DNA from 3 places in the Mesorhizobium sp. M4B.F.Ca.ET.143.01.1.1 genome. Region 1 is predicted to be linked to each of the others. Evidence: riboswitches for the same ligand, from Rfam matches in the RefSeq annotation. Region 1 holds a riboswitch; each other region holds the start of a gene.
What was found. Region 1 has a riboswitch for thiamine pyrophosphate ahead of thiC (phosphomethylpyrimidine synthase ThiC). Riboswitches for the same ligand answer to the same signal wherever they lie in the genome.

Region 1 (7,785 bases):
CAGCGAGCGGATCAACGACCAGAATTGTTCGCCGGCTCTACCGCCCGCCATCTCACGCCGCAACGAGACGGTCACCACCGACGTGCCCGACGCCTTGACTGCATCGGCAAGGATGGCCGGCGAAGGATATTGAGCGGTGCCGAGAAGCAGGCGCGACGAAAGCTCGGTTCCATAAAGCTCCAACATGCTAGCCGCCCTGCATGGGCGAGAGGATTTCGATCCGGTCGCCGTCGCTCAACTGGAACTCCGTGCGGTTGGCTTTGTGCACGAGGTCGCCGTTGACGGCGGTGGCGAGCCAATCGCCCTCATAGTCGAGCGCGGCAAGCAACTCGGCCAGCGTGGTGGCGGCAATCTCACGCGCCTCGCCGTTGACCATCAGTTTCATGAGCATGCTCCTTGGTTCTGTCTTGACTGAAAACCAGGCCGGCAGCCTGGCGCGCCATGGCGGGGGCGAGGAGAAAACCGTGACGATAAAGACCGTTGATCGCGATGATCTCACCGTCTGTTTCGACGCGTGGCAAATTGTCGGGAAATGCCGGACGGACACCCACACCGGTTTCAACGATCTCGGCCTCACCAAAGGCCGGATGGAGGGCATGGGCGGCGCCCAGCAGCTCCATCATGGAACGCGCCGTCACCGGTCCGGCGCTCTGGCTTTCAATCATCGTCGCTCCGATCATGAAACGGTGATCGGTGCGCGGCACGGCATAAAGCGGAAAGCGTGGATGAAGCAAACGGACCGGCCGCGACAGCGAGACATCAGGCGTGCGAAGGATCAGCATTTCGCCGCGAACACCGCGCAGCCTGTCATCGGCCGCTGCCATTCCCATGCAGTCTATCTGACGGGCGAAACCCGAAACAGGCCGGGCGTCGCAGCCGAAGTGGAATTTGACACCCATGGTCGCAAGGTTGTCATGAAGTGCCGCCATCGCCTGGCGTGGGTCGAGGTGAGCCTCGTTGGGGAAGAGCAATCCACGCCGGAAGCGGCCGGCGAGGTCGGGTTCCAGGAGCGCAATTTCGTTTTCATCGACGCGCCTATGCCCTGACGTGCGACTGGCGAACCGGTCAAGCTCACCGGCATCACGCGGCGCGGCCACGACCAATGTCCCGGCCCGTGTCACCTGACCCGACAGCACCGCATCCCACCAGTCGGCAGCGTCGCGTCCGAGATCCAGCACCGGCTGCTCCGCGCTTTCGCGCTCGCACCATGGCGCCAGCATGCCGCCGGCGAACCACGACGCGTTGCCGCCAAGGCCATGCCGCATCTCGGCGACTGTGACCGTCGCGCCGCGGGCGGCGAGTTCGAAAGCGACGGTGAGGCCGGCAACGCCGGCCCCTTTGACGAGCACCCTCATGATGGTTTGGGAGCCTCCGGCACGACCGGTACGCCAGTCTCGTCCGCCGGCATGTAGAGATCGCCGCCCTCCCGGTATTTTGCCGCCATTGCCGCCATGCCTTCCTTCTGAGCCTCGGCACGGATGTCGTGGGAAATGCGCATGGAGCAGAATTTCGGCCCGCACATCGAACAGAAATGTGCCAGCTTGTGCGCCTCCTTGGGCAAGGTCTGGTCGTGGAAGGACCGTGCGGTTTCGGGGTCGAGCGACAGGTTGAACTGGTCCTCCCAGCGGAACTCGAAGCGCGCGCGCGAAAGGGCATCATCCCTGGTTTTCGCTGCCGGATGGCCCTTCGCCAGATCGGCTGCATGGGCGGCTATCTTGTAAGTGATCACCCCAATCTTGACGTCGTTGCGGTCGGGAAGGCCGAGATGCTCTTTCGGCGTGACGTAGCAAAGCATTGCGGTGCCGAACCAGCCTATCATGGCGGCACCTATCCCTGAGGTGATGTGGTCATAGCCCGGCGCGATGTCGGTCGTCAGCGGCCCCAACGTGTAGAACGGCGCCTCACCGCACACTGCGAGCTGCTTGTCCATGTTCTGCCTGATCTTGTGCATGGGGACATGGCCCGGGCCTTCGATCATCACCTGGCAGTCCTTTGCCCAGGCAATCTTGGTGAGTTCTCCAAGTGTTTCCAGTTCGGCGAATTGCGCCGCGTCGTTCGCATCGGCGATTGAACCGGGACGAAGGCCGTCGCCGAGCGAGAAGGAAACGTCATAGGCTCTGGCGATGTCGCAGATCTCCTCGAAATGCTCGTAGAGGAAGCTCTCCCGGTGATGGTGCAGGCACCATTTGGCCATGATCGAGCCGCCGCGCGAGACGATGCCCGTGACCCGGTCGACGGTCAGCGGTATGTAGTGCAGCCGCACGCCGGCGTGGATGGTGAAATAGTCGACGCCTTGCTCGGCCTGCTCGATCAGCGTGTCGCGATAGACCTCCCAGTTGAGGTCCTCGGCGATGCCGCCGACCTTTTCGAGCGCCTGATAGAGCGGCACCGTGCCGATCGGCACCGGTGCATTGCGCACGATCCAGTCGCGGATGTTGTGGATGTTGCGGCCGGTCGACAGGTCCATCACCGTATCGGCGCCCCAGCGGATCGCCCACACCATCTTTTCGACCTCTTCGGCCATCGACGATGTGACAGCCGAGTTACCGATGTTGGCGTTGATCTTCACCAGGAAATTTCGCCCGATGATCATCGGTTCGCTCTCGGGATGATTGATGTTGGCGGGAATGATTGCGCGTCCGCGCGCCACCTCGTCGCGCACGAATTCGGGTGTGACGAAATCTGGGATCGCCGCGCCGAAGGCTTCGCCGTCGCGTTGCAGCTTGCCGCGCATCACCTCGCGGCCGAGATTCTCGCGGATGGCTACGAACTCCATTTCTGGCGTGATGATGCCGGCGCGCGCATAGGCAAGTTGGGTCACCGCCTTGCCCTGCTTGGCCTTGAGCGGCCGATTGCGTATCGGAAATTCCGGTGTCAGGCGCTCGCCGGTGGCGAATCCATTGTCTTCCGGCCGGACGTGGCGGCCGTCATAGGCTTCGACATCGCAACGCGCCGTGACCCATTCGTGGCGAAGCCGGGCAAGGCCTTTTTCGATGCTGGTTTGGACTGATGGATCGGTGTAGGGGCCGGACGGATCGTAGACGGTGACGGGCGGTTCGCCGGCCGTCGGATGGACGGAAATCTCGCGCATCGGCACCCTGATCTGCGGGTAGAGGACGCCGGGCTTGTGGATTTTCCGCGAGGCGGGCAGTGGTCCCGTCGACACGGCGGGGGTGAGGGCATTCATCGTGAGGCTCCTTTGCTCATGCATTGGAGACCCAGTTCTGTGCCGGAAGGATGAAAAGACGCTTCTGTAGACCTGCTGCAGCAGGACCTCGGGCGTAAACTCCCGCAAAGCGCTTGCACCGTCCCTACGCCAGTATGAACTGGATCAGGTTCAACGGGTCACTGCGCCGCGAAAGCCAGCAGTATCTCAGCCCCTTACCGGGACTCCCCTGGTGAATGCCTCAAGTTGAATGGGCCGGTGCTGCTTTGTCAAGCGCCTTCGGGCGCCTTCGGGCGCCTTCGGCCGGTGGCGACGTCCGGCGGCCGGCCGAGCGGAGAGCTCGCGCATGCATCGGGGACAAGTCACGCCCCGTAGACCAGGGCTGGAATGGCCAAAGTCTCATTCGCTTCGTGAAGGATGGAAAAACTGTATCGGCCATGTGCGTCGAGATCGACCGAGTAGCTCAGGCGGTCACGGATGTGGTTATCCTGGTCGAAGGCGACGATTTGCGGCTTCAGCGAGGTGATTTGCACCACGTCCAGGTAGATGGAGTTGCAGATATGATCTGGTCGTCGGGCTGGCAGGTGCAAGCGGCCGCTCTATTCAGGATGCGGCATCGGCGGCGTTCCCGATACCAATGATATCTTGCGGGCAACTTATGCAATCACCGGCTTCGTAAAACCCGACGGCGGCGGCCGTGTCCTGGCGCTGAGGATGTGCCGCTGTTCCAGCAGAGAAATCGCGTGGGCGCGGAGTTTTCGCTCTGCGAGGAAGAGTTGACGCAATCGTTTAGCTTGCTTGCAGTTCGTAGAGACCCGCCTTTGAAAGCAACTAAGCTATTGCATTGATATGTTGGTGCGCGATCGATCGCTACATAGCCGGCCGCCATTATCCGAGTATTGATCCGCCGGTGTTCGTGTTGCCGTATATGGCAATCCCTGCGAGATCGTCGCGGCCGGATCGGCCGCACCCTCTAGTCATAAAAGGGGAAGCGACCGAGAATTCCGCTGCCGAAAACTTCTCTGGCTTGGCTATGCATGCGGTAGATGAGATCGCCGCCTACCGCGACCTGGTCGAGGAAGGCATCGACGCCCAGTTCGGACAGCCTGGTTATCGCAATGCGTTAGCGGCTCAGACTTGCGGTCTCGAGAGCGGCCTTTGGGGGTCACCTCTTTTTTGTTTCAGAGGTTGGAAGACGGCTGCTCGTTACCCAATAGAAATGGCGACTACGGAACGCGATCGATCGCGGCCATCAGGAAACACCTGTCTTCGGCTCAACCTCGACATGGCGTCCGATCGACCGCAGATATACAGCTATCTCGTCCATGAGATGATCGCGTTCGCCGTAGATCTCAGCAATCCTGCGCAGCTGTGGCTCGACGGACCTCCGTTGCGCCGGCGTCAAATCAGCATCGCCAAAGACATATCCCAAGTTGCCAATCGCGCAAATGTTGCAGCCGGCCTCCACAACTGCTTGCACGAATGCCGGAATGTCTTTTTCTTGCATAGTCTTCATGTCGAACCTCTCGTGAATGGCGTGCTTGCGCGCCCATGCTGCCTTTTCAGCGTGTCCTCTGGGCGGCGCAAGCCTTGAGCGTAATTGTGCCGGGCAACCTCGACTATCCCGTCTGCCACGCTCTTTAGAGTCGGTGGGGTCTGGTGATTGCAGGCTGGGCCACTCAAAAGCCTGCAAGAAGAAAGTCATGGCGACCATTGCTCAAGATCGCGAGGGTGCGTGCAAGACCTTCCGTTGGCAGTCATGCACGCTCACCCAGCAACTGGGTATTGAGCAACTGGGTCTCACGTCGCGGGTCTCGTGTGCTTCACAGCCGAAAATAAGGTACCACCGTGGCTATTCTCAAGTGCAGGCTACCTCTTCAGGACACGGCGGAGTGCCTTCCGACGCACCCCTGGTGCAACGTGCGACCTAACGAGACACATCTCGTTCGCGTTCCCTCGACCTTTCTTCGTATTGCTGCTTGCCCTGCGATTTCAGGCCCTCTGCTAGCTTCTCGGCCGCTCTTTGGCCTGCAATGTCACTATTCAAGATCATATCCGACATCCCTGGATGGTCATAACCGTAATGCGCATGCAGTTTCCCTCACGAGCAGCGCCTATCCGTCGATTAGTTCGTCTTCCGGAACCCGAAGCCCTTTTTATCCGGCGTACCTATCCACCATTCAACCGGTATACCTTTCCCAACTTTGGCGGACCATTTACCTCAGGCATGATCATCTCGCGTGACATTTTTTTTTGGCGCCATCATCGCACGTGGCATTTTCTAAAAACCAAGACGTGTCAATTTGTAAAATCAAGGATGCGGCCGCGCCCGTTGCGAGGATTTGCAGGTAGCTCTTCAGCCCCAACACGATGTGTGAGGCGGCGGTGGAAAAGGCAACCGACGGCGTCGACGCGTCCTTTGATGATCGCAAGCGATATGCTTCGTCGCGAGCCCAGATTGCGGTCTCGGGCACAAGGCGAGATCACAGTTCTGCGATCTGTGGTAACGCGAGCCCGCAAAGCGCCGCTGCGGCCACCGCTTTTGGAATCTGGACGAGATTCGTCGTCGTCTGAGATCAGTTGATCGAGCAGTTCGCGCGCGCGGGACGCGCTTGCGGTGCAGTCTCTCCCGCGAGCTCGCCCGTGACCTTCTCATCGACGACATCCGAGAGCTGCGCGGACGGCCCTATGACCTCGTCGCTGTCGCCGGCGGCTGGAAGCACCTGACACGGCCGGCCTATGCCGATGCCATCCGCGCCTGCGGAAGCAGCGGGCGTGCCGTGGACCTGACGTGGTCGGACGTGCTGATGCTGATGTGCATCGGCACTTCCAGCCGATTACCCGCGCCGAATTGTCGTCGGTTTTCGGGAAGTAATCAGTCGCGACCTGATCGGCCATCTGCGGCACCGGCCTGATCGCGTCGAACCCGCGCAGTCCGACGCCCGGCGCTCCCTACACCTATGTGACGACAAAAGCGTCCTGCTCGAGTTCGGCCTCGACACGCTTCGCGATCTCCCGGACTGCGAGGCGCTCGAGGATGCCGGGCTGCTGAGCAGAGATGAGCTGCTTGCTGGTGAAATTATGCCAGAGTTGGCTAGTGGCCATGAGGATGCGGGTTTGGATACGGAGGAATAGCTTGGCGCTGCAGACGCTGTGGCCACCGGGCTTGCGAGTGCTTCCAGCTTTCCATAGCGAATCTAGCGCGCCCAAGGGCGTCCGAAATTTGTAGGCAAATTTCGGACATGGACACGGTCAGCGACGTCAAGCAGGCAGCGGTATGCGGCCTCTGCACCGCTGTCGCCCAAAAATTCGTGGCCATGGGCAAGCCCCACTTGAGACCCCCAGAGAGAACGCTCGTGAGCGATGGAAACGGTTTTGGTCCAAAGCTTGATACAGATGGCCTGCAGATGGGTGTAGGGTTTCAAAGCGCTCGAAGACGCGCCTTCGCAGAGTTAAAAGTCCGCGACGAACTCGTGTGTCGTTTGTCGCCAACTGCAAATTCGATAGTTAGCGCAATTATACTGCGCCGAGTCTGCCATCTCGAGCCCCAAGGGTTTGTGAGGCCTCTCGGCTCACCACCGCCTTTGCTAACCGCCGTGATTCCAAAGACGCGTGCCTTTACGGAGGGGGTCAAACGGCCTATATTATTCTTTATAAGGAGAAGAATAATGGGCACACTTGCTCGCATCTACACCCCCGCAGAGGCAGCCGCCGTCAGCGGGATAGGAATCAAGGCCGTGCACAATGCGATCGACAAACGCATTGTCGATACTGTGCCAAGCACTGCTCGGCGCATCGGTGGGGTCGTCCGACGGGCATTGACCGGCGAGGATTTGCTGCGGCTCAAGCTTTGGTATGGCGTGGGTGCGACATTGCCCGCTGATCGTCGCTACCGCCTGTTCGAGGAAATCAAAGCTGCCCCAAGGGCCAAGACCGTAAGGGCCGACGACCTGCTGATCGTCGACGTCGCCGAGGCACGTAAACAGCTCAAAGCGCGCATCGTGGATCTTGATGAAGCGGAGGCCGCCATCGGCCGCGTTAAAGGGGTGATGGGCGGAGAGCCTGTCTTCAAAGGAACCCGCATCCCTGTTCGTATGATCACGACGATGCTAGCGCAGGGCGCAGATGAAGCGGAGGTTCTGGAGGGATATCCGAAGCTAACGCCGCGCGTGATTGAGCTCGCCAGAATGTGGGTCGCCGCGCACCCGGTTCGTGGGCGGCCTAAGAAGCTGGTCGAGCAGGGCGTGAAAATAAAGTCGTCGAAGCGCGTGGTTTTGAAGGGCGACCCAGGTCCGTCGGCCAGGTCGAGACGCGTGTGACCTCGTGAGGTTTCTGATCGATGAGTGCCTGCACACGTCTCTGGTTGCGGTAGCCCAAGAACGCGGACATGAAGCAAACCACGTCAACTGGCTTGGGCTAAGCGGCGAAACCGACTGGGACCTCATGCCGCTCATTATCGATGAGGATTTCACCTTCGTCACCAACAATGCTAAGGACTTCAGGAAGCTCTATGCCAAAGAACCGGTTCACGCCGGCCTGATTATCGTCGTCCCTCAGGTCGGGCCTGAAAAACAGAGAGAGCTCTTCGATGCTCTCCTCGAGGATCTTGGCCCAGAGGA
Region 2 (7,785 bases), on a different contig from region 1:
CGCCTGTCGGCTCCGGACAGCTCGCTCAATGCGCCGCTTGGCGATGATTCCGGTCCGGCCGAGCGCATGGATTTCCTGATTTCGGACGATCCGCTGCCCGACGAGGTCGTCGGCGACACGATCGACATCGAACGCCGCTCGCTGTGGCTGAAGGCGGCGCTCGGCGCACTCAACGCGCGCGAGCTGAGGATCATCGAGGAGCGCCGGCTGACCGACGAGGGCGCGACGCTGGAAGCGCTCGGCGAGGCGCTCGGCATCTCCAAGGAGCGCGTCCGTCAGATCGAGGCCCGCGCCATGGAAAAGCTGAAAGTCGCGCTGGTCGAGCAGAATCCTGAATTCCTGGCGACCGCCGCCTGACTTCTGTCTGCCCCAGCCTATCTGTCGGTGACGATCTTGACCTTGTCGCCGGTCGAGACGGCGGCGCCCGGCGATAGCGCGTTGAGCACCCTGAACAGGTCGAGCTTGCGGTCGACGCCGACCATCTGCGCGGCGAGCGAGCCCATGGTCTGCCCGGCCTGGACTGTGACGACGCGGATATGCAGCGGCTTCAGCGCCGCCTTCTCGGCAGCGCTCAGGATGCGGAACGAGCCGCTGACCGAGCGCGCCACCGGCTCCAGCGCGGTGCTGGCCGAAGGTGCCGCCGTCAGCAGCCGGTAGACCTGGCCGCCGGCGCGGATCACAGCGATGTCGAACTGCCAGCCGTCGGCGCCGGCATGCGCCACGGCCGCCTCGTTGCCATTGATGGTTTCCTGGCGAACGCTTGACTCGTCGAGGCCGGCCACCCAGCCGCTGCGGATATAGTCGGTCAGCGCCCGCGACTTGTCGATCGAGACGCCATCGAAGCGGATCGCCATGTCGCCGGGGCCGGTTGCCGTCACCGCCGCCGCCGAATTGTCGATGACGAAGCCGTCGGGCACCGTGAACGACACGCCGAGGCCCGGATGCAGGAAGGTCTGGCCGCGCACATAGCCCTCTTCCGGCGTATCGCCGTAGAGCAGCCCGTCAATGCCGGCGAGGAAGGCGTCGCGGTCGCGCGTGCCGATGCCCGGCGGGCCGAAGTTGCGGGCAAGCCGCTGGGCAAGCTCGATGCGCTGCGGCGTGTTCGGATGCGTGGCCAGGAAGTCGAGGCTGGCATCGGTGGCGCCGCTGATCGAGCGGAAATCGGTATAGGCCGACATCGACTGCAGGAAGCGGCCGGCGGCATAGGGATCATAACCCGCCTCGCCGATCGACTTGATGCCGATGGCGTCGGCCTGCAGTTCCTGGTTGCGCGAGAACTGGGCGAGCCTCAGCTTGCCGCGGATGAGCGCCGCCTTGGCCGTCGGACTGTCGCCCAGCACGTCCGACACCACCTTGGTCGCCAAGCCTTCCTCGGCTTCGAGCTGCTGGCGCTGCAGGCCGTGATTGGCGGTGACATGGCCCATCTCGTGCGCGATGACGGCGGCGAGCTCGGACGAATCATTGGCCAGCGCCAGCAGGCCGCGGGTGACATAGAGGTAGCCGCCGGGCAGCGCGAAGGCATTGACGTTGGGCGAATTGAGGATGGTGATGCGATAGGTCTGGGTCGGATTGGCCGACACCACCGTCAGGCTGCCGACGACCTTGGCCACCATGCGCTCGAGCTTGGGATCGGAATATTCGCCGCCATAGGTGGCAAGGATGCGCGGGTGCTGCGCCTTCGCCATTTCGGCGAGCTTCGAGTTGGCTACGACATTGTCGACGGTGATCGGCTTGTCGGACGGCTGGAAACCGGATTCCTGCACATCCGGCGGCGTGAACATCTGGCAGCTGGCCAGCGCCACGGCAAGGCCGGCCAACGCGAGGAGGCGCGCCAGCGGTTTCGTCAGCACTCTATGCTTGCCGGTCGGCAGATCGGCTTCCTTTCCAAATCTTTGCGGGCAAATCACGGCCTGTGCCGGACCAGTATGGGCGGACCTAGCCATACTCCTCCAGTCAAGGCAAGCAAACGCTGCATCACCCAAACCCGGTTTGAGCGTAAATTATGTCCGCTTCCGGGCAACACGCCATGATCCGGCGGCGATGCATGCCGCCCGAAAATGCACTGTGGTTTTGAGGCAACGGCCTGCACCGAACAGAACCCGAGCGCCTCATCCGCGGTCGTCGAGGCGCGACCCTTTGGCCGCGTCCATGCCGACATAGCGCCGGAAGGCGTCCGGTCCAGAGCCGTCGAAGAAATCGGCCGCCGTCCCCGTCGCGGCGACCGTGTGGTTGTCGAGGAACACCATGTCCTGGCCGATGCGGCGCGCATCCTCGGGCTGGTGCGTGACGAACAGCACCGTCATCTGCCGTTCGGCATGGACGCTGGCGAGCAGATCGAGCATGTCGTCGCGCAGCGCCGGTCCGAGCGAAGCGAAGGGCTCGTCGAGCAAGAGCACCGGGCGGTCGCGCACCAGCACGCGGGCCAGCGCAACCCGCTGCCGCTCGCCGCCGGAAAGCTCGCGCGGCAGCCGCCTCTCCTTGCCGGCAAGGCCGACACGCGCCAGCGCCTCGGCAATCGCCGCATGGTCGGCCTCGCCGAGGCTAAGCGATGGCGAGCGGCCAAGCCCGACATTGCGCTCCACCGAAAGATGCGCGAACAGATTGTTCTCCTGGAAAACCATCGAGACCGGCCGTGCCGAAGGCGGCGCGGCGCTGACATCGCTGCCGTCGATCAGCACGCGCCCCGAACGCGGCGCCTCGAAACCGGCCACAAGGTTGAGCAGCGTCGACTTTCCCGAACCGCTCGGCCCCATGATGGCGGTGATCTTCGCGTCGGCGAACCCGACGTCGAAACGGAACGGCGCTTCGCCATAGTCGAATGACACGTCCTCCAGCCGAACCGTCGCCCCTTTCGCCTTGCTTTCGTTCGCCGGCATCATGATCTCTCCCCGCGCCCGAGCCGGTCGGCGGCAAGCACCAGCGCCAGGCAGACGAGGCCGAGCAAAAGCGCGAGGCCGGCGGCGTCGGCGGTGCGATAGCTGCCCATGCGCGCCAAGAGAAGATAGGGCAAGGTCTGCACGGAATCGCTGCCGAACAGCGCGATGACGCCGAGATCGCCGAGCGACAGCGCCATGGCGAAGGCGAAGCCGGTGGCGAGCGGCCGCCTGAGCGACGGCCAGTCGATCAGGCTGAGCCGGTTCCAGCCGAATATGCCGAGCAGCAGGCAGAGCCGCTCGTGGCGCTCGCTTGCCGCGTCATAGGCAGGGCGGATCGCGCGGATGGCGAAGGGCATCGCCATCACCGCGTTGACGGCGACGACCATCAGCGGGGCAATGGCAAAGACGTCGCTGACTGTGCGCAAGAGCAGGAACCAGCCGGCGCCGACGACGATGGGCGGCACGACGAGGACGAAGCCGGCGCCGGTATCCGCTGCATGTTCCAGCAATGTATTGCGGCCGGAACGGCGTTTCAGGGCCAGCGCCCGGCGCGCCGCGATCAGCGCCAGCGACATCGTCACCGCGAGCGACGCCGACAGGAAGGCCAGCACCACGCTGGTCAGCGTCGCCTGCCGCACCGCGCCCTCGCCGGCCAGCCGGCCGAGGTCGGCGCCGAGGCCTGCCGCGACCGTCGCCGCTATCGGGCCGGCCACGAACAGCAGGGCGAGCACGATCAGGGCCGCGTTCAGCAAGGTTTCCGCCGGGCTCGCCGAAAGGTAGCGGCGCGCCGCCACCGGCAGGTTGGCGTCGCCGGCCGTGTTGGCGCCGAGCCGCGTCAGCGCCAGCACCACGGCGAAGGTCAGCGCGATCTGCAGCAGCGTCAGCGTCACCGCCCGCGCCGGATCGAAATCGAAGCGCAGCGCCTGGTAGATGGCGACCTCCAGCGTCGTGGCGGCCGGCCCGCCGCCGAGCGTCAGCACGATGGTGAAGGAGGTGATGCACAGCATGAACACCAGCCCGGCGACGCCGGGCAGCGCCGCCCGCAGCGCCGGCCACTCGATCAGCCGGAAGGCGGGCCGGACGCCCATGCCGAGCTGGCTTGCCAACCGCCAGTGATTGGCCGGCACAGTGCCCAGCGCCTCGAGGAACAGGCGCGTGGCCAGGGGCAGGTTGAAGAAGACATGGGCGACGAGGATGCCGGACAGTCCGTAGATGCCCGGCCAATCCCGGCCGCCGAGCAGGCCGGCGAAATAGCCGGCGCTGCCATAGAGTGCCAGAATGCCGAGCGCCGCAACGATCGCCGGCAGCGCCAGCGGCAGGGCGAAGAGCTGCAGGATCAGGCCGCGCCCGCGAAATCGCGGATGCCGGGAAAGCGCGCGTGCGACGAACAACGCCGGCACGACGGAAAGCAGCGTCGACAACAGCGCCTGCCACAGCGTGAAGCGCACGACGCGCAGCAGATAGGGATCGAAGGCCGAGGCGGCGCCGGAGAAATCATGCGCGCCTTCGAGGACAAGGCCGGCAAAGGCCCCGCCGATCAGCAAGGCGATGGCGCCTAGCGCGGCGATGCCGGCGGTAATGCGGGGGTCAGAGCGAGGCGCGAGCCGCACGCTGCACCTTGGCGGAACTTAGCGAAAGCCGCGTTCCTTCGCGCCCCCCTCTGGCCTGCCGGCCATCTCCCCCGCGGAGGCTCCTTTCCTCTCCCTCCGGAGGGGGGAGAGGTGGCGCCGCGAAGCGGCGACGGAGTGGGGGAACCACCTGGAAACCGCCGCAGCGGACACAGGAAAGAGGATCGCGTGCAAGCATCGTCTTGATGCGCGCCAAGGTCGACCCCCACTCCGTCGAGCTTCGCTCGCCACCTCTCCCCCGATCGACGGGGGAGAGGAAGGATGCCAAGTCATCCGAGCCGGCGCCTGTCCTCAGCGGCAAAGGCTCCCTTCCGAAGATTGTGTGATCTCTCCCCCCTTGCGGGGGGTGGCTTGGCGCAAGCATCGAAAAACCTACTTGCTCATCGCCGCCAGCCATTCGTCCACCCAGGCCTTGCGGTTGGCGGCGACCTCTTCGGCGCTGAACAGCAAGGTCTTGGTCGGCTTGATCAGTTTGTCGAAGGCCGGATTGAGCGGCTTGTCGGTCTTGCCGGCCGGGAACATCCAGTTGGTTTCGGGGATGACATCCTGGAATTTCGGGCCGGTCATGAAGGCGATGAACTTTTCCGACAGCGGATTCTTCGCCCCTGTCGTGGTGATGCCGGCAACCTCGATCTGCAGATATTCGCCCTCCTCGAAGGACGCGGCCTGGTAGCGCTCGGTGTTTTCCGCGACCATGTGATAGGCCGGCGAGGTCGTGTAGGACAGCACCATCGGCGCTTCGCCCTTGGTGAACAGGCCGTAGGCCTCGCTCCAGCCCGGCGTCACCGTCAGCACCTTGGGCTTGAGCTTGGCCCAGGCTTCCGGCGCCTTGTCGCCATAGACCGACTTCACCCAGAGCAGCAGGCCGAGGCCGGGCGTCGAGGTGCGCGGATCCTGGATGACGATCTTGTCGGTGGCGCTGCCCTCGACCAGTTCCTTCAGGCTCTTCGGCGGGACTTTCAGCTTTTCGGTGTCGTAGACGACGGCGAAATAGCCGTAGTCGAACGGCACGAACGTGTCGTCGCTCCAGTCGCCGGGGACGTTGAGGCCCGACACGCCGCCATGCGGCGCGAACAGGCCGCTTGCCTTGGCTTCCGCTGTCAGGTTGGTGTCGAGGCCGAGCACGATGTCGGCCTTGGTCGCCGCGCCTTCCAGCTTGACGCGGTTGAGCAACGCCACACCGTCGGCGACCGAGACGAATTCGAGGTCGCAGCCGCATTCGGCCTCGAATTCCTTCTTCACCGCCGGGCCTGGCCCCCACTCGGCGGTGAAGCTTTCATAGGTGTAGACGGTGAGCTTGTCCTTCGCGGCCGCAGGGCCCGCGAGAAGCGAAACCAGGCCGGTGGCCAGAACAAGGTGGGATAAGAGCGTGCGCATCGGCGCCTCCTTCGTTGGTGTTGAAAGGAATTGAGGCGTCGGATGTTCCGAAACGTCTAATCCCTCCGCCGGTACAAACCGGATCAGGTTCAGCGGGTTGGCGATTGCCTCTCAGCCGGCCCGCGAAAACCCGCGTCCGGCACCCCGTTAGAGCGTTTCGACACATAGGCCCGGCTACGGCACCGCGCAAGCGGAAGTTTGCCGGGTTTCCCAGGCGCCGCTTCCGTTTCGCCGGCGAGGCTGATAAGGGCGACGCCCATGGGCACATTCACCATCCTGCTTGGCGGCGACCTCGTCCGCACGCCGCGGCTCGACAGCCAGCTTGCTGGCGCGCGCGTCATCGCCGCCGATGGAGGCATCGGCCATGCCCGCATGCTGGGCCTGACGCCCGAGCTCTGGGTCGGCGATTTCGATTCCGTGCCGGCGGACTTGCCGCATGATCTGGCCGCCGTGCCGCGCCAGGTGTTTCCGGCCGAGAAGGACAAGACGGACGGCGAGCTGGCGATCGCCGCGGCGCTCGAGCGCGGCGCCACCGGCCTGGTGCTGGCCGGCGCCTTCGGCGGCAAGCGCGCCGACCACGCCTTCCTGCATCTGGCCCTCGCCGTCCGCCTGGCCGAGGCCGGCATGAGCGTGCTTTTGACCAGCGGCGCGCAGGAGGGCATCCCCCTTCTGCCGGGCAAGGCCGGCTTCGACTATGCCGACGGCACGCTGTTTTCAGTGCTCGGCTTTTCCGATCTTTCCGGCCTCAGCGTCACCGGCGCCAAATGGCCGCTCGACCAGGTCGAGGTGGCGTTCGGCTCGTCGCTGACTATATCCAACGAGGTCAAGGGGCGGCTTGAGATCGCTCTCGGCCACGGCCGCGCGCTGCTGCTCGCTCACCCCTATCCTCTTCCTGAAAGCTGACATGGCCCCGCCTCTTCTCAATCTCGACGGGATAAGACTGACCTTCGGCGGCACGCCGCTGCTCGACGGGGCGGCACTCAGCGCATCCGCCGGGGACAAGATCGCGCTGGTCGGCCGCAACGGCTCCGGCAAGTCTACGCTGCTCAAAATCGCCGCCGGCATGATCGAGCCGCAGGACGGCGAGGTGTTCCGCCAGCCTTCGGCGACGGTGCGCTACCTGCCGCAAATGCCCGACATGGATGGCTTCGCCAATGTGCGCGCCTATGTCGAGGCGGGGCTCGGGCCGGCCGACGATCCCTACCGCGCCACCTATCTGATGGAGCATCTCGGCCTCACCGGCGAGGAGCGGCCGAACGACCTGTCCGGCGGCGAGGCGCGCCGCGCCGCCCTTGCCCGCGTCATGGCGCCGGAGCCCGACATTCTGCTGCTGGACGAGCCGACCAACCATCTCGACCTGTCGGTGATCGAATGGCTGGAGGAGGAGCTTGCCCGCACCTCCTCGGCGGTGATCCTGATCTCGCACGACCGCCGCTTCCTCGAGCGCGTTTCGCGCGCCACCGTCTGGCTCGACCGCGGCCAGACCAAGCGGCTGGACAAGGGCTTTGGCCATTTCGAGGAGTGGCGCGACCAGGTACTGGAAGAGGAAGAGCGCGAGCAGCACAAGCTCGGCCGCCAGATCGTGCGCGAGGAGCACTGGCTGCGCTACGGCGTGACCGCGCGGCGCAAGCGCAACATGCGACGGCTCGGCGAGTTGCAGACCATGCGCCAGCGTTTCCGCAGCCATCGCGGCGCCGAGGGCACTGCCACCCTGGTGGCCAGCGACGCCGCCGAGTCCGGCAAGCTGGTGATCGAGGCCAAGAGCATCGAAAAGAGCTTCGGCGACCTCACCGTGGTCAAGGGTTTTTCCACGCGCATCCAGCGCGGCGACCGCGTCGGCTTGGTCGGGCCGAACGGCGCCGGCAAGACGACGCTACTGAAGATGCTGACCGGCGAGCTGGCGC
Region 3 (7,785 bases), on a different contig from region 1:
GGCCGCAAGATCCTCGACTTCTTCGGCGGCTTCGGCTCGCTGGCCTTCGGCCACAACCACCCGCGCATCCTCGAAGCACGCAAGAAATTCCAGGAGGAGAAGAGGCAGGAAATCGCCATCGCTTTCATGTCGCAATATGCAGCGGCGCTTGCGCACAACATCGCCAAGTGCTCGCCCGGCGACCTCGACATGGTGTTCCTCGGCTCGTCCGGTTCGGAAGCCATGGAAGCGGCTGTGAAGCTTGCCGAGCGCGCCGCCGGCCCGAAGCGGCCGAAGGTCGTCTATGCGGAGAATTCATTCCACGGCAAGACCAAGGGCGTGCTGGCGATCACCGACGGTTCGCTCTACCGCGCCGACTTCAAGGTGGCGGACAATGTCGTGCGGGTGCCCTTCGCCGACATCGATGCGGTCGAGCGCCTGTTCAGGAGCGATCCCGAGATCGGCGTCATCGTGCTCGAAACCATCCAGGGCGGCGGCGGCATCATCCAGGCGCCTGCCGAATACTGGCAGAAGCTGCGCGCGCTTTGCGACCAGTACGGCGTGCTGTGGGTCGCCGACGAGGTGCAGTGCGGCTATGGCCGTTCCGGCCGCTTCTACGCTTTCGAGCACTACGGTGTCGTGCCGGATGTGACGGCGCTGGCGAAATCGCTCGGCGCCGGCAAGGCGGCGGTCGGCGCCATGATCGCCAGGCGCGACGTATACATGAAGGCCTATGGCACGCCGAAGACGGCGATGATCCATGCCATGGCGACTTTCGGCGGCATGGGCGAAGCCTGCGTCACCGCGATCGAGGGGCTCAACGTGCTCTACGACGAAGGCCTGATCGACAATGCGGCCGCGACGGGCGACTACCTTCTGCAGCGGCTGCAGGCGCTCAAGGAGAAGTATCCGAAGATCATCAAGGACGTGCGCGGCAGGGGTTTTATGATCGGGCTCGAGTTCCACGATTTCTCGCAGACCTTGCCGATGGTGCTGAGGCCAATCGTCAGCGTGCTCGACGACAAGCTGAAGGGCTCGCTGTCCGGCTTCGTCGGCTCGCTGTTGTTGCGCGACTACGACGTGCTCGTGGCCTTCACCGAATACAATCGCAACGTCATCCGGCTGGAGCCGCCGCTGATCTGCCAGCGCGAGCATGTCGACCGCTTCGTCGATGCCTTCGACAACCTTCTGTCGCGCGGCATCGTGGCGATCGTGAAGGATTTCGTCAAAAGCCAGGTCGGCAAGTAGAGGGCGCTGAGCAGAACGATGCTGACCAGGCCGCCGACTGTCCCGACCAATCCGCTCGACCGGTTCGCCGGGGCTGGTCTCGCCTGGGGCGAGGGGACCTATGCGCGGCTGGCGGCACCCATCGGCGCGGCGGCTTTCTCGCTCTACATCCTTTTGACGGCGGCAACGGCCTGGATCATGCCCGACGCCAACTGGGATATGCTGCCCTATCTGGCGGTCGCCGAGGAAGGCACCTATCCCGATCCGCAGGTCCTGCACGACTATGCCTACAGCACGGTTAAGGCGGGCGTCTCGGCCGCCGACTACAAGACGCTGACCGACGATGGCGGCGGCTACCGCAGCCATATGGCGGAAAATGCCGCCGACTTCCATTCGCTGCTCGGCATGTACCGGATCAAGTTCCTCTATGCCGAGATCCTGTCCGGCCTCAGCCATGTCGTGTCGCCGGTCGAGGCTATGCGGCTGGTCTCCGTGGTCTCGGTGCTGCTGTTCGGCGGCATCACGCTCATCTGGCTGCGTTCGGAAGGCGCGCTGGCCTTGGCTCCGATAGTCGGCGCGGTGCTGATCATGGCCGATTTCGGCGACGCGGCGCGCGCGTCGACGCCGGACCTGATGTGCTCCGCACTGTTCCTCGGCGGCCTGTTCGCCTATGTGCGCAAACGCGAGGCGGCGACCGCGATCCTGCTGTTCCTCGCCTTCATGGCGCGGCCGGACAACATCGTCTTCCTGGCCATCTTCGCCATGCTGCTCATCATCTTCCGGCAAAGGGCCTGGGGCGCGCTGGCGGGCTTTGCCGCCTCCTTCATTGCCTATTTCGCCATTTCGCACTGGGCCCAGCACCCTGGCTGGTGGCCGCATCTGTGGTTCTCCACGATCGAGCAGCACTACAATATGGACGGCTTCGAGCCGCCATTCTCGCTCGCGGCCTACCTCAAGGCCTTCGCCGCCTCGCTGCTGCGTGCGATCAACGCCAACAGTTGGGTGGGCGTCTCGGTGCTAGCGCTGGCCGGATGGTACGCGCTTGGCCGCGCCGGTTTCCGCCTCGATCGTCGCGCCGGTATCCTGCTTGCGGCGCTGGTGCTCGGCGTTCTGGCCAAGTTCACGGTGTTCCCGATCCACGACACACGCATCTATTTCCCCAACCTGCTGCCGCCCTTCCTGCTGCTTGCTTGCCCGCTGATGGCGCTATGGGCCTCGGCCGGCCAGCGTCGCGTCGCGCCGCACGTCGTTGGCGGAGACAAGCCCGGAGACCCGCAATGAGTTCCGCTTCCAACCTGGCGCGCATCGCGCTCTCGTTCGGCCTTCCGGCCGGGCTGCTCGATCGCGGGCCGGCGCTGCGCGGCACGAAATTCCTCGCCCGGGCGGCGCTGAAGGCACGCTTCGGCGGCAGGCCGTTCCAGATGGTCAATGTCGGCGCCTGCGACGGCGCGCTGTTCGACGACGTGACGCCCTGGCTGCACCGCATTGCGCGGGCGCGGGCGATGCTGGTCGAACCGATCCCCTACAATCAGAAGCGCCTGCGCGCCAACTATCCCGATACCGGGCGCTTCATCATCGAGCCTGTGGCGGTGACGCGGACCAGGGGGACGATCACCGTTCATACATTTGACGCCGCCGCGCTCGAAGACGGCACGCTGCCGATCGAGTTCATCGGCTGCTCGTCGGTAACCGACACCAATCTGATGTCGGGCAAGAACGCCTGGGGCGAGGCGGACGCCAACTTCAACAAGTTCGCGCCGCACCTCAAGGACATCGAGGTGCCGTCGGAGACACTGCAGACGCTGCTCGACCGCAACGGCATTGCCTATATCGACGCCTTCCTCGTCGATTGCGAGGGCGCCGACTGGATGGTGTTCGAGCAGCTCGACCTCAAGCGCTACCGTCCCGGCATGATCAAGATCGAAGTCGGCGCGCTGCCGGCGGCCGAGATCGGCCAGGTGGTGGTCAAGCTGAAGACCGCTGGCTACCAGGTCGGCTTCCAGGCCGAGGACGTCTGGGCTTTCGCCTGAGTTTCGCCGACCTCCCGTCCACAAGGGCAAGTCTCTCCCGCCGCCGCGCCGGCCGAACACGGCTTGACAAAGCGGCGCCGGCCCGTCCAACCTGAGGCAATCACCAGGGGAGTCCCGGCAAGGGGCTGAGATACTGCTGGCTTTCGCGGCGCAGTGACCCGTTGAACCTGATCCAGTTCATACTGGCGTAGGGACGGTGCAAGCGCTTTGCGGGAGTCTATGCCCGAGGTCCTGTTTCGGCAGGGCGACCAAAGCGTCTTTTCATCCTTCCGGCACAGAACTGGGTCTCCAATGCATGAGCAAAGGAGCCTCAAGATGAATGCCCTTACCCCCACCGTGTCGATGGGGCCGTTGCCCGCCTCGCGCAAGATCCACAAGCAAGGCAGCCTCCACCCCCAGATCAAAGTGCCGATGCGCGAGATCTCTGTCCATCCGACGGCCGGCGAGCCGCCCGTTACCGTTTACGATCCATCCGGCGCCTATACCGACCCGGCTGTCGAAACCAACATCGAAAAGGGCCTTGCCCGGCTTCGCCACGAATGGGTTACAGCACGCGGCGATGTCGAAGCCTATGACGGCCGCCATGTACGGCCGGAAGACAACGGGTTCGCGACAGGCGAGCGCCTGACGCCGGAATTTCCGATCCGCAATCGCCCGCTGCGGGCGAAAGCCGGCAAGGCGGTGACCCAGCTTGCCTATGCGCGCGCCGGCATCATCACGCCCGAGATGGAGTTCGTCGCGATCCGCGAGAATCTGGGCCGCGAGGCCCTGCGCGGCAAGCTCGAGCGCGACGGAGAAGCCTTCGGCGCGGCAATCCCCGACTTCGTGACGCCGGAATTCGTGCGCGACGAGGTGGCGCGCGGACGGGCGATCATTCCCGCCAACATCAATCATCCCGAGAGCGAGCCGATGATCATCGGGCGCAATTTCCTGGTCAAGATCAACGCCAATATCGGCAACTCCGCCGTCACCTCGTCGATGGCCGAAGAGGTCGAGAAGATGGTGTGGGCGATCCGCTGGGGCGCCGACACGGTGATGGACCTGTCGACGGGCCGCAACATCCACAACATTCGCGAATGGATCGTGCGCAATGCGCCTGTGCCGATCGGCACGGTGCCGCTTTACCAGGCGCTGGAAAAGGTGGGCGGCATCGCCGAGGACCTGACCTGGGAGGTGTACCGCGACACGCTGATCGAGCAGGCCGAGCAGGGCGTAGACTATTTCACCATCCACGCCGGCGTGCGGCTGCACTATATCCCGCTGACCGTCGACCGGGTGACCGGGATCGTCTCGCGCGGTGGCTCGATCATGGCCAAATGGTGCCTGCACCATCACCGGGAGAGCTTCCTCTACGAACACTTCGCCGAGATCTGCCACATCTGCCGTGCCTACGACGTGTCGTTCTCACTAGGCGACGGCCTTCGTCCGGGCTCGATCGCCGACGCCAACGACGCCGCGCAGTTCGCCGAGCTGGAAACGCTAGGCGAACTGACTCAGATCGCCTGGGCCAAGGACTGCCAGGTGATGATCGAGGGGCCCGGTCATGTGCCGATGCACAAGATCAAGCAGAACATGGACAAGCAGCTCGCCGTCTGCGGCGAGGCGCCGTTCTATACGCTGGGGCCGCTCACCACGGACATCGCGCCGGGCTACGATCACATCACCTCCGGCATAGGTGCTGCCATGATCGGCTGGTTCGGCACGGCAATGCTCTGCTACGTCACGCCGAAGGAGCATCTCGGCCTGCCCGACCGTAATGACGTCAAGACCGGCGTGATCACCTATAAGATCGCCGCACACGCCGCGGATCTCGCCAAGGGCCACCCTGCGGCGAAGGTCAGGGACGATGCTCTTTCCCGCGCGCGGTTCGAGTTCCGCTGGGAAGACCAGTTCAACCTGTCGCTCGACCCCGAAACGGCGCGCTCGTTCCACGACGAGACCTTGCCCAAGGAGGCGCACAAGCTGGCGCATTTCTGCTCGATGTGCGGGCCGAAATTCTGCTCCATGCGCATTTCCCACGACATCCGGGCCGAGGCACAGAAAGAAGGCATGGCGGCGATGGCGCTGAAATACCGTGAGGGCGGCGATCTCTATGTGCCGGCGGACGAGATCGGCGCACCGCTCATACCACAGGGGCGTGAGCCGTCATGAAGGTGCTGGTCAATGGGGCCGGCGTCGCCGGCCTCACCGCCGCCTTCGAGCTCGCCATCCGCGGCGCGACTGTGACGGTTGCGGAGACAAGGCCCGGCCTTGGCGGCAATGCGTCGTGGTTCGCCGGCGGCATGCTGGCGCCCTGGTGCGAGCGTGAAAGCGCCGAGCAGCCGGTGCTCGATCTCGGACGCGACGCCGCCGACTGGTGGGATGCGGCGACGCCCGGCCAGGTGACGCGGGCCGGAACGCTGGTCGTGGCCGCGCCGCGCGATGCGGGCGAGCTCGACCGCTTCGCCAGCCGCACGACGGGTCACCGGCGTGTCGATGAAGACCAAGTCGCGCGCCTCGAGCCCGACCTTGCCGGCCGCTTCCGTCGTGGGCTGCTCTTCCCCGACGAGGCCCACCTCGACCCGCGCCAGGCGATGGCGAAACTTCATGACCGGCTCGCGGCCATGGGCGCCGCATTCCACTTCGGCGCCGATATCAGGCAGGTGTGCGGTTTCGATCGCCGGATCGACTGCACGGGAATGGCCGCTGTCGACGACAGGCTGCGCGGCGTGCGCGGCGAGATGCTGATCCTGCGTGCGCCCGACGTCTCGCTGTCGCGGCCGGTCCGGCTGCTTCATCCGCGCTTTCCGCTCTACATCGTGCCGCGCGCCGACCACCGTTTCATGATCGGTGCGACGATGATCGAAAGCCAGTCCGGGGGATCGATCACGGCCCGTTCGATCATGGAGTTGCTCAGCGCTGCCTGCGCGCTCCATCCGGCCTTTGGCGAGGCGGAGGTCCTTGAGACCGGCGTCGGCGTTCGCCCGGCCTTTCCAGACAACCTGCCGCGCGTCGAAACCAGCGGCGACACCGTCAGGATCAACGGCCTCTATCGTCATGGCTTTCTTCTGGCGCCTGCCATGGCACGGCAAGCAGCCGAAATTGTCTTCAGGCAGCACGAACCTGTGGAGTCTACACATGAAACTGATCGTGAACGGCGAAGCGCTCGAGATCACGGCGACAACCCTGGCGGCGCTGCTTGCGGCGCTCGACTATGAGGGCGATTGGCTGGCAACGGCCGTCAACAGCGACCTCGTGCACAAAGCCCATCGGGCGGAATTCCATTTGAGCGACGGCGACCGGATCGAAATCCTCTCGCCCATGCAGGGAGGCTAGCGATGCTGGAGCTTTTCGGGACGACGCTTCCCTCTCGTCTGCTTCTCGGAACGGCGCAATATCCGTCGCCAGCCATCCTTGCCGATGCGGTTACGGCGTCGGGCACATCGGTGCTGACCGTCTCCTTGCGGCGGGAGATGGCGGGCGGCAAAGCCGGCGAGAAATTCTGGGCGCTGATCAGCACGCTTGGCACGAAAATCCTGCCCAACACCGCCGGCTGCCATTCCGTCAAGGAAGCGGTCACGACCGCGAAGATGGCACGCGAAGTGTTCGGCACGAACTGGATCAAGCTGGAAGTGATTGGCAACCACGACACGCTGCAGCCGGATGTGTTCGGCCTGGTCGAGGCGGCGCGCATCCTCAGCGAGGACGGCTTTTCGGTATTCCCCTACACCACCGACGACCTCGTCGTCGCCGAACGGCTGCTTGAGGCGGGCTGCAAGGTCCTGATGCCGTGGTGCGCGCCCATCGGTTCGGCGCTGGGGCCGGTCAACATCCCGGCGCTGCGATCGATGCGCGCACATTTCCCTGGCATCCCGCTGATCGTCGACGCGGGATTGGGCCGGCCATCACATGCCGCGACCGTGATGGAACTCGGCTTCGATGCGGTGCTGCTGAATACGGCGGTCGCCAAGGCTGCCGACCCGGTCGGCATGGCGCGCGCATTCGGCAAGGCGGTGGAAGCCGGCCATGAGGCGTTCCGCTCGGGAATGCTCGAACCGCGCGAGGTCGCGATGCCGTCGACGCCGACATTCGGCAGGGCGGTTTTCGTATGAAGCTCGATCCCTTCTACCTGATCGTCGATTGCGCCGCGTGGATCGAACGGTTGGCGCCCCTCGGCGTCAGGTTGGTTCAGTTGCGCATCAAGGCTATGGACGAGGCCGGACTGCGCGCCGAAATCCGCAAGGCGAAAGCCTTGTGTGCCGAGCACCAATGCCAGCTCATCGTCAACGACCACTGGCAACTGGCAATCGAGGAAGGTTGCGACTTCATCCATCTCGGCCAGGAGGATCTGCAGACCGCCGACCTCTCGGCGATACGCGCAGCCGGTATGAGGCTCGGGCTCAGCACGCACAATCATGCCGAACTGGAAACGGCCATCGCCGCCAAGCCCGACTACATCGCGCTCGGTCCCGTCTATGCCACCATCCTGAAGAAGATGAAATGGGTGCCGCAAGGGCTGGAGCGGATCGGCGAGTGGAAGCGCCGGGTCGCGCCAATCCCCTTGGTCGCC

Region 2: another riboswitch for thiamine pyrophosphate. It lies ahead of thiB (thiamine ABC transporter substrate binding subunit); the one in region 1 lies ahead of thiC (phosphomethylpyrimidine synthase ThiC).
Region 3: another riboswitch for thiamine pyrophosphate. It lies ahead of thiC (phosphomethylpyrimidine synthase ThiC); the one in region 1 lies ahead of thiC (phosphomethylpyrimidine synthase ThiC).

Annotation. Positions count from the first base shown of each region.
Region 1 is NZ_SRSR01000006.1:64,419-72,203, reverse strand. It holds gene EN786_RS16290 (thiazole synthase) at 1-186, opposite strand, end outside; gene thiS (sulfur carrier protein ThiS) at 188-385, opposite strand; gene thiO (glycine oxidase ThiO) at 354-1,355, opposite strand; gene thiC (phosphomethylpyrimidine synthase ThiC) at 1,352-3,187, opposite strand; TPP riboswitch at 3,291-3,407, opposite strand; gene EN786_RS16270 (hypothetical protein) at 3,529-3,756, opposite strand; gene EN786_RS39470 (hypothetical protein) at 4,419-4,880, opposite strand; partial or broken gene EN786_RS38635 (SMC-Scp complex subunit ScpB) at 5,779-6,301, shown strand; gene EN786_RS16255 (DUF433 domain-containing protein) at 6,835-7,485, shown strand; gene EN786_RS16250 (DUF5615 family PIN-like protein) at 7,490-7,785, shown strand, end outside.
Region 2 is NZ_SRSR01000005.1:324,332-332,116, forward strand. It holds gene EN786_RS15190 (RNA polymerase factor sigma-32) at 1-357, shown strand, start outside; gene EN786_RS15195 (M48 family metalloprotease) at 375-1,850, opposite strand; gene thiQ (thiamine ABC transporter ATP-binding protein) at 2,109-2,876, opposite strand; gene thiP (thiamine/thiamine pyrophosphate ABC transporter permease) at 2,876-4,486, opposite strand; gene thiB (thiamine ABC transporter substrate binding subunit) at 4,877-5,881, opposite strand; TPP riboswitch at 5,925-6,038, opposite strand; gene EN786_RS15215 (thiamine diphosphokinase) at 6,140-6,784, shown strand; gene EN786_RS15220 (ABC-F family ATP-binding cassette domain-containing protein) at 6,786-7,785, shown strand, end outside.
Region 3 is NZ_SRSR01000003.1:632,186-639,970, forward strand. It holds gene EN786_RS10360 (aspartate aminotransferase family protein) at 1-1,227, shown strand, start outside; gene EN786_RS10365 (DUF2029 domain-containing protein) at 1,246-2,487, shown strand; gene EN786_RS10370 (FkbM family methyltransferase) at 2,484-3,236, shown strand; TPP riboswitch at 3,332-3,448, shown strand; gene thiC (phosphomethylpyrimidine synthase ThiC) at 3,552-5,387, shown strand; gene thiO (glycine oxidase ThiO) at 5,384-6,433, shown strand; gene thiS (sulfur carrier protein ThiS) at 6,354-6,551, shown strand; gene EN786_RS10390 (thiazole synthase) at 6,554-7,327, shown strand; gene EN786_RS10395 (thiamine phosphate synthase) at 7,324-7,785, shown strand, end outside.